Regions from separate parts of the Mesorhizobium salmacidum genome, predicted to be linked through region 1. Evidence: riboswitches for the same ligand, from Rfam matches in the RefSeq annotation. Region 1 holds a riboswitch; the other holds the start of a gene.
The links. Region 1 has a riboswitch for glycine ahead of O7A60_RS29575 (D-amino acid dehydrogenase). Riboswitches for the same ligand answer to the same signal wherever they lie in the genome.
Positions count from the first base shown of each region.

Region 2: it holds a riboswitch for glycine, as region 1 does, so the genes downstream of both, gcvT (glycine cleavage system aminomethyltransferase GcvT) here and O7A60_RS29575 (D-amino acid dehydrogenase) in region 1, are expected to answer to the same signal.

Region 1 is NZ_JAPYKS010000041.1:1,004-5,603, forward strand. Features, by position in the region: partial or broken gene O7A60_RS29570 (malate synthase G) at 1-423, opposite strand, end outside; gene O7A60_RS29575 (D-amino acid dehydrogenase) at 437-1,690, opposite strand; glycine riboswitch at 1,828-1,917, opposite strand; partial or broken gene O7A60_RS29580 (MFS transporter) at 2,412-3,328, opposite strand; gene tnpC (IS66 family transposase) at 3,402-4,600, opposite strand, start outside.
Region 2 is NZ_JAPYKS010000010.1:5,080-9,679, forward strand. Features, by position in the region: gene O7A60_RS14960 (hypothetical protein) at 1-27, shown strand, start outside; gene O7A60_RS14965 (hypothetical protein) at 59-1,060, opposite strand; glycine riboswitch at 1,234-1,320, shown strand; gene gcvT (glycine cleavage system aminomethyltransferase GcvT) at 1,470-2,567, shown strand; gene gcvH (glycine cleavage system protein GcvH) at 2,572-2,940, shown strand; gene gcvP (aminomethyl-transferring glycine dehydrogenase) at 2,959-4,600, shown strand, end outside.

The DNA of each region.
Region 1 (4,600 bases):
GCCCCAGCGCGCATTGGCGGCATTCAGCGCATAGCGCGCGTTCATCACCGGCACGACGAGCTGCGGTCCGGCGACGACGGCGATTTCCGGATCGACATTTTCAGTCGAGACACTGAAGGCCGGCCCTTCCGGAACGAGATAGCCGATCTCCTTCAGGAACGCCTTGTAGGCGTCCATGTCGATTGGCGCGCCATTGTCGCGGTACCAGCGGTCGAGCTTTTCCTGCATGGCGTCGCGTTTTTCGAGCAGCGCCCGGTTGCGGGGGGCGAGATCGTGTACGATCGAGGAGAACGAGGCCCAAAAGGCCGAGTTGCTGATGCCCGTTCCCGGCAAGACTTCGTTGCGCGTGAAGTCGTGCAATTCTCGCGCGATCTTCAATCCCGCAATCTCGACCCACGCGACATGGATAGGCTTCCGAGTCATTGAATGCGCGCCCCTAAGCTCCCACCCGCGTGTCGACGGGAACGTCTGACGCAACGGCCTGGACCAGTACGGCGGAGGTCGCAGCCGACAGAGTCCAGCCGAGGTGGCCGTGCCCGGTATTGTAGAACACACCCCGCGCACATCCCTTCCCCACGCGGGGCATCATGTTCGGCATCATAGGCCGCAACCCGGCCCACGGCACGACGCGGTTGGTCGTCACACCAGGGAAGAGCGTCCGCGTCCAGTCAACCAGCGGCCTAACCCTGTCATCGCGAATGTCTCGGTTGAGCCCATTGAACTCGGCGGTGCCTGCCACCCGGAACCGTCCAGCGCCGAGGCGGCTGGTCACGATTTTCGCACGGTCGTCCAGGATACTCACCCAAGGCGCGGCTGCCTGAGCCGAGGGGTCATCGAGATAGACAGTGATCGAGTATCCTTTGACCGGATAAATGTTGAGGCGATCGCCGAGCATGGCCGCAAGGTCGCGGCTGTGCGAGCCCGCACATACTACGACTCCATCAGCTTCGATGACCTGTTCGGCGTCTTGCTCGCCCGCGCAATAAGTTGAGTAGCTCAGCCGGAAACGGTCGCGCCGGTCGATGTGCCTCACCGCCGAGTCGTAGAGGAAGGTGCCGCCGCGCCTCGCGCAGGCCTGAGCCAAGCCCGTGGTGTACTTGTGAATGTCACCGGTCGAGTCGGACGGCGTGTAGAAGCCACCATGAACGTCACCGTGCAGAGCCGGTTCTATTGCGGCGATCTCCTCTGCGGTCACGGGTCGCCGGTCCAGTCCTCCTTCAATTAGGAGCTCGTTCACTTTCGTTGCGTGATCGAAGCCGGTCTTGTCCCAGTAAACATGAAGGATGCCGCTGCGGACATGATCGAAATCGATGCTCTCCCGCTCCGCAATCTCGAACATGTACTTGCGGGCGGCGATCGCCAGGCGCGTTGTCGCGACTGTGTTCTCGTGATAGCGGGGGATGTTGGACACGAACTCTGCCAGCCAGCTGTATTTGTGCCAAGACGGCGCCGGGTTCATCAGCAGCGGCGCGTCGGGCCGGACCATCCACTTGACCCCCTTGAGGATCGTAGACCAATGGTTCCAGACTTCGGCGTTGCTGGCCGAGAGCTGGCCGCCATTTGCGAATGAGGTCTCCATCGCGGCGTAGCGTTGCCGCTCGATCACGGTCACATCGTAGCCGTGCTCCAAAAGGGCGTACGCTGTCGAAACGCCGGTGATACCGGCGCCAATTACAACAATCCTGGGCACTTTCGCTCTCCAGACAGACCACTGGGTGCGGGTCGCAACCCGCGGCTCATCCCCAAATCTGTCTCTGTACCTGAGAGCTTAACCGGTCAGCCCGGCTTTCCCCTTCGGTGGACGCTCTGGCGTCTCTCTCCAGATTGTTCGGCAGCACGGTCTCTTTTGCCTGAGAGTTTCCTTGGGGGGTTGCTCCGTCGGCGTCGGCACTCGCCGATCTCTCCCGTCCTGCCTTATGAACGGCACGTTTATAGGATGACCAGTTGCACTTGCAGAGCCAATCAGCTTGACATATGAAACGCTCGAACCAAATTTCAACCGACCTTTGAAACAGCAGGATCAGCGCGCCCTTTTGTCGGGCACTGCGGGGCACACCGGGGGCCATGGGCAGAAAATAGGTCATCCCGATTTACGGAGATCTTTGTGATGTCGGCACAGGAACATCTGTCCTGATTCAGGCAGCCCCAGCGCCCGGTGGCGGCGCGGTTCACAGCAAAGCACGGTCGGCGTGGAACGAGTGTGCTTGTCGTCCCGTGACGACGGGATTTATCAAATTGATGCTGCGGCAGACTTAATGTTGGAGACAAGGACCCACTCGTAAGCTTGGGGCTCATTGTTTGCACTTTCGTTTCTGGAAGGCGCGTTGACAGCTTGAGAGGAGATCAAGAGTGAGAGAGAAAGCGCGTGGATTGATCACGCTTGCGCGTCGGCCCGGTCGGCAAGGCAGGCGGGTGAGCGCAAGAGCAAGACAGCACTCGGCGCAGGCGATGCACGCGAGTGATATCAGATGTTCCTGAGACAGCTTTCGCCTCAAGACATGGTTGCAGATCCCGGCAAAAAAGGCGCCGGTCCCGAAGCCGGCCATCAGGATGCCATACCGGATCGACCCTGCGCCCAGCTGGTCACGAGCTACTAAGGGGAGCAGCGCCAGAATGGAGATGCTTGCGATTCCGAAAAGGGTTCCGCGCGCGATTGCCGCCTTGACTCTGAAGACATCGCTGTGAAGCGCACCCCATTATGGATTGCGTCGCCATCGCCTCACGCGGGAGAGGTGAAGGGCGAACTTTCCATTGACAGCGCCATATCGCGCAAAGCGGTGCGAGATAGCTGAGCGTGGTCAGAGCGAAAGCCGTTAGCTGTCCAAAAGAGGCGACCACAAAGCCGCCGAGCGCCGGGCCTACGCTTCGGACGGTGTTGAACCCGACCGAAATGAGCGTAATGGCAGCTGGGACGTCGCGTCTGTCAACAAGTCTCCAACTGACGCCTGCCAGGCGGGGTCGTTGAAAGCGGCGCCGCATCCAACCAAAAAGCTGAAGCCGAGAATGATCCACGGATCGACAAGGCCCAGCGCGACAAGAACGGTGAGTATGGCAGATGCCAGCATCATCAGACACCGACCAGCGAACATAACCCTGCGTCGGCTGAAATTGTCGGCGATGGCGCCAGCGAAGACCGAAAGGATGAATGCCAGCAGCGTCGATGACGCCTGCACCAGCGCGACCATCATAGCGGAAGTCGAGATCGTAGCCATCAGTCAGCTGATGGCGAGGCTTGAAACTTGCGTGGCCAGCCAAACCGATCGAGACGTGGGTTCTCGAGCGGCGCAAACGTCGACGACGAACCTCCTGCGCGCGCCACCTTGATCATCTCCTTCCGTCTATGGGTCGCGGTTGTGGCTTCTTCCAGTCCGCATGGGCGAGTATCAGGGTAAGCGGTGTTCTCAGGCCACGGCCTTGAGCTCGAGCTTGTTGATGTAGACCCAAGGCAGGAGATCGTCGATCTGGCTGTTGGAGTGGCCGTTGGCGATCCTGGTGAGGATGTCGGTGAGATAGCCGAGTGGCTCGACGCCGTTGAGCTTGCAGGTTTCGATCAGCGAGGCGATGACTGCCCAGTGTTCGGCGCCGCCGTCGGAGCCGGCAAAGAGCGCGTTCTTGCGGTTGAGCGCGATCGGACGGATTGAGCGTTCGACCGTGTTGCTGTCGATCTCGATGCGGCCGTCGTCAAGGAAGTGCGAGAGGCCTTCCCAGCGCGAGAGCGTGTAGCGGATCGCCTCGGCGAGTTTTGTCTTCTGGCTGATCAGGCCGAGCTTCTCACGCAGCCATGGTTCGAGGTCGGCGACGATGGCGCGGCTTTTGTCCTGACGCATCGCGCGGCGCTCGTTGGCCGATCGGCCACGGATGGCGTCCTCGATCTTGTAGAGTTCGGCGATCCGTCTCAACGCCTCGCTGGCGATCGGCGCGGGACCGGCTGCTGCCAGTTCATAAAAGCGCCGACGGACATGCGCCCAGCAGAAGGCGAGCGTGACGCCGCTCTTGTCGGCGAGCACACGATAGCCGCCATAACCGTCGACCTGCAGGATTCCTGTGAAGCCCGCCAGATGAGCGATCGGACGCTCGGCCTTTCGGTCCGGCGCATAGACATAAGCGACGCCCGGCGGGTCGCTCCCCTGCCATGGCCGATCATCACGCGCATAGGCCCAGAGCTGGCCTGTCTTGGTCTTGCCGCGACCGGGATCGAGTACCGGCGCGGTGGTCTCGTCGGCGAACAGCTTCGGCGAGGACTTCAGCTTCGCCAGCAGCCGTTCATGAATCGGACGGAGGTGCCAGGCGGCGCGGCCAACCCAGTCGGCGAGTGTCGAGCGATCAAGATTGATGCCCTGCCGGGCGTAGATCTGCGCCTGGCGATAGAGCGGAAGGTGATCGGCATATTTTGAGACCAGCACCTGGGCGACCGTTGCCTCGGTCGGAAGACCACCCTCGATCAGCCGGGCCGGCGCGGGAGCCTGAACCACGACGTCCTCGCAGGCGCGGCAGGCATATTTGGGCCGGCGCACGACGATTACACGCAGCTGCGCCGGAACGATGTCGAGCCGCTCGCTCATGTCCTCGCCGATCCGATGCAAGCCATTGCGGCAGCATG
Region 2 (4,600 bases), on a different contig from region 1:
CTAGCTGTTTGGTGGCGTGGCTTTTGACCGGCCAACTCATGCCAGGCGATCAAACTTCTTAGGCTACCTTGTCGAGCAACGGCTTCAGCGCCGGATGGATTTCCGGCGAGGCATGCTTGATCAGGGTCAGCAATGCGCGCTCATTCTCGTACAAAGGCCGGTCCGCCCCGATATGCTCGATTAGCCATCCGGCTTCACCGGCATCGATCGTCTCGGCCCGACGGGCTAGCGCCTCGGTTGCCCTATTCTTGGCTTCCCATTCGGTCTCTACGTCGTCAGGAGACCGGTAGGCCTCTATGATACCGGCAAGGCCGCCGGAGACCATGCGGCTGAAGAAGCCGCCGATTTCCGGATCGGCGTTTTCGAGGAAGGTTTCCTGGCGCAGCGCCACCTCGCGGGTCGGGGCCTCGTAACCGGCCGAGCACATGACGAAATTGGCGATCGCCTTGACGAACAGGTCGTTCCAGGACGGATCGTTGTTGGCCTGGGCTGTCCGCTCGTTGATCCTGAACAGCACCTCGGCCTCGGCCCGGGTGATGGCGATGTTGCCGTCGCCGCCATGGGCATGGAGGATACGGCGCAGAAGCTCGACTTCGGCCCTGGCGATCAATCCGGGCGCCAGCGCACCGCCGAGCATCAGCGGTCCCTTGCCGTCGACGACGGCATGGGCGACCTGCTCCAGCGCGTAGACGCAAAGCCGGCTCGGCGAGGATTTCGCCTCTTCCAGCACATGGACCAGCAATTCGAGTTCGGTCCGGCTGTCGACCAAGCCGTCGCGCGAAATCGTGCGGACCAGCCAATCGGCATTCTCCTGCGAAATGTAGCCCGAGGGCTTTTCCTGGTGGACGATGTAGTCGGTGACCGCCTCGACGAAGAACGGTGCCCATTCAGCGCATTTGTCTCGCGCCGTCTGGTCGAGCGCGAACAACGCGTCGGCTTCGCCCCGGGTCACCACCCCGTCGGCGAACACGTCGCGGCGCAGCATTACGACATCCTCTGAAGCGATGCGGTTCTTCGAAGTCAGCCCCGCCACCGCAGCGCTCATGATCAATTCGCCCATCTGTCGTCCCCGTCCGCCCCAACGCGTCACATCGGCCTGCTATATCAGGAGTGTCTTGAAAAACCGGCAAACGGCGTGGTTAGCGAAGACTTGTCAGAACAATGTCGCTGGGAGGTGACAAGGTGTCGCCGACGGGCTATGGATGGCGCGTCGAGGGCTCAAGGTTTGAGTCCTACCTGTTTGCGGGAGAGAGCAGCGAGAGCTGCCGCCGAAGGGGAAATCGCCCGAAATCTCTCAGGCAAAAGAACCGTAGACGGGAAAGACACTCTGGAAAGTCGGGGCTTGCCCCCGCGCCGAAGGTGTAAGCGCCGCTGACAGAGTTCCGGCTGCGCGAGTCTCTCAGGCTTCAGACAGAGGGGCACGGACTGGTCGCCATCCGCGACCGATTGCGTGCGACTCTGGAGACGACATGACGGGCGACGATAGACACCTTCCCCTCGAAGATATCCATGCAGCGGCCGGTGCGCGCTTCGGCGCCTTTGCCGGCTGGTCGATGCCGCTGACCTATCCGGCCGGCGTCATGAAGGAGCATCTTCACACCCGCGAACATGCGGGCCTGTTCGACATCTCGCACATGAAGCTGTTCGAGGTCAGCGGGCCAGACGCCGTTGCGCTGCTCGACCGCGCCTGCCCGCTAGACGCCGGCGCGCTCGAAATTTCGCAATCCAAGCTGACCTTCTTCCTCAATGAGGCGGGCGGCATTCTGGATGATCTGATCGTCACCCGGCTCGGCGATACGAGGTTCATGGTGGTCGCCAACGCCGGCAACGCCGTCGCCGACGAAAAGCATTTGCGCGCGCTGGCAGCCGATTTTGATATAAAGGTCGAGCCTCTCGATCGCGTCTTCCTGGCCATCCAGGGTCCGGAAGCCTGGGCGGCACTGTCCCGCGCCGGCCTCGAAACCGGCTCGCTGCTGTTCATGCACGGCATCGAGCCGCGAAAGAACTGGTTCATGAGCCGGTCCGGCTACACCGGCGAAGACGGTTTCGAGATCGGCCTGCCGGAGGCCGATGCAAGAGAACTCGTCGCCAAGCTGCTCGAGGACGAGCGTGTGCTCTGGATCGGCCTTGCCGCGCGCGACAGTCTGCGGCTGGAGGCAGGCCTCTGCCTGCACGGTCAAGACATCACGCCGGAAACCGACCCGGCCGCGGCGGCGCTTATGTGGGCAATCCCAAAAGAGATCCGAGCCTCAGGCACCTTCATCGGCGCCGATGCCTTGCGCGCCGTCGTGGAACGAGGCCCGGCGCAAAAGCGCGTCGGGCTGAAACCGCAGGGTCGCCAGCCGGTGCGTGCCGGCGCTTCTCTGTTTGACACCGACGGCAACCCCGTCGGCCATGTCACATCGGGCGGTTTTGGCCCCTCGGCCGACCATCCGGTCGCCATGGGCTATGTCGCCACCCCACTGGCCAAGCCCGGAACGCGGGTCTTCGCCGATGTGCGCGGCACGAAGATCCCGATCGATGTCAGTTCCCTGCCCTTCACTCCTCATCGCTACCGCAAAGGATAGACCCATGGCAAAGATCTATTTCACCGCCGATCACGAATGGCTCAGCGTCGAGGGCGGCATCGCCACGGTCGGCATCACCGACTACGCGCAGGAGCAGCTCGGCGATCTCGTCTTCGTGGAACTGCCGGAAACGGGAAAGAAGCTCGCCAAGGGCGACACCGCCGTCGTGGTCGAATCCGTCAAGGCGGCCTCCGACGTCTACGCGCCGGTCGATGGCGAGATCACCGAGGCCAACGGCACGCTGTCGTCCGATCCATCGCTGGTCAACTCGGCGGCAACCGGCGCCGGTTGGCTGTGGAAGATGAAGCTCGCCGACGAAAGCCAGCTCGCCAGCCTCATGGATGAGACCGCCTACAAAGCCCATATCGCCTGACATCAGGAATTTACTGACATGACCGCAGCACCCTACCCCTTCTCGGCCCGCCACATCGGGCCCGGCCTTGCCGACGTCAGAGCCATGCTCGCCGTCCTCGGTGTTCCCTCGGTCGAGACGCTGATCAGCCAGGCCGTGCCGAGATCGATCCGCCTCGACCAGCCGCTGGCCCTGCCGGCGCCGGCCAGCGAAGCCGAAGCGCTCGCCGAATTGTCGACGATCATGGCAAGGAATACCGTGCTGAAGAGTTTTATCGGCGCCGGTTACCACGGCGTCCACGTGCCGCCGGTCATCCAGCGCAATCTGTTCGAGAATCCGGCCTGGTACACCGCCTACACGCCCTACCAGGCCGAGATCAGCCAGGGCCGGCTCGAAATGCTGTTCAATTTCCAGACGCTGGTCACGGAACTGACCGGCCTGCCGGTGGCATCGGCTTCATTGCTCGACGAGGCAACAGCGGTCGCCGAAGCGGTCGGCATCGCGCTGCGCCACCACCGCGACAAGCGCACCAAGGTGGCACTCGCCGGCACGCCGCACCCGCAGACGCTGGATGTGGTGCGCACCCGCGCCGAGCCGCTCGGCATCGAGATCGACGGCGAGACGATCGACGACAACACCGCAGCCCTGCTCGTCTCCTGGCCGGACACTTTTGGCGTCTATGGCGACCACAAGGCGGCGATCGAAAAAGCGCGCGCCACCGGCGCCATTATCGTCTTCATCGCCGACCCGCTTGGCCTGACGCTGACCGACGCGCCGGCGAAACTCGGCGCCGACATTGCCGTCGGCCCGATGCAGCGCTTCGGCGTGCCGATGGGCTTTGGCGGCCCACATGCCGCCTATTGCGCCGTCTCCGACAAGCTGACACGGCTGATGCCCGGCCGCCTGGTCGGTCAGTCGACCGACAGCAAGGGCCGTCCCGGTTATCGCCTCGCCTTGCAGACACGCGAACAGCACATCCGCCGCGACAAGGCGACCTCCAACATCTGCACCGCGCAGGCGCTGCTTGCCAATATGGCGACCGCATACGCCATCTGGCATGGCCCGGCGGGCCTGCAGGCGATCGCCGGGCGCATCCATGCGCTGGCCAACCGCCTGGCGAGCGGCCTCAAGGCCGCGGGTGTATCGGTGCTCGGCTCCAGCCGTTTCGATACGGTGACGGTGGAGGCCAAGGGCAAGGCCGCCCGGATCGCCGCGGCCGCCGAAAAGACCGGCCGGCTGCTGCGTGTGCTCGACGCCGACCATGTCGGCATCAGTTTCGACGAGACGTCGACCGATGCCGATGTCGAGGCGATCGCGGCTCTGTTCGACGCCAAGGCTGCTTCTTCCGCCGACAGCACGGTGCCCGGCAAGCCGCGCGGCAAGGAGTTTTTGACCCAGCCGGTCTTTCATGAGAACAAGTCGGAAACCGAGATGATGCGTTTCCTGCGCCGGCTGGCCGACAAGGACCTGGCGCTCGACCGCGCCATGATCCCGCTGGGCTCCTGCACCATGAAGCTCAACGCCGCGGCGGAAATGATGCCGGTGAGCTGGCCGGAAATCGCCAATTTGCATCCCTTCGCGCCATCAGCGCATTCGGCCGGCTATCGCGCCATGATCGGCGAACTGGAGGGCTGGCTGTCGGAGATCACCGGCTTCGACGCCGTGACCTTGCAGCCCAATG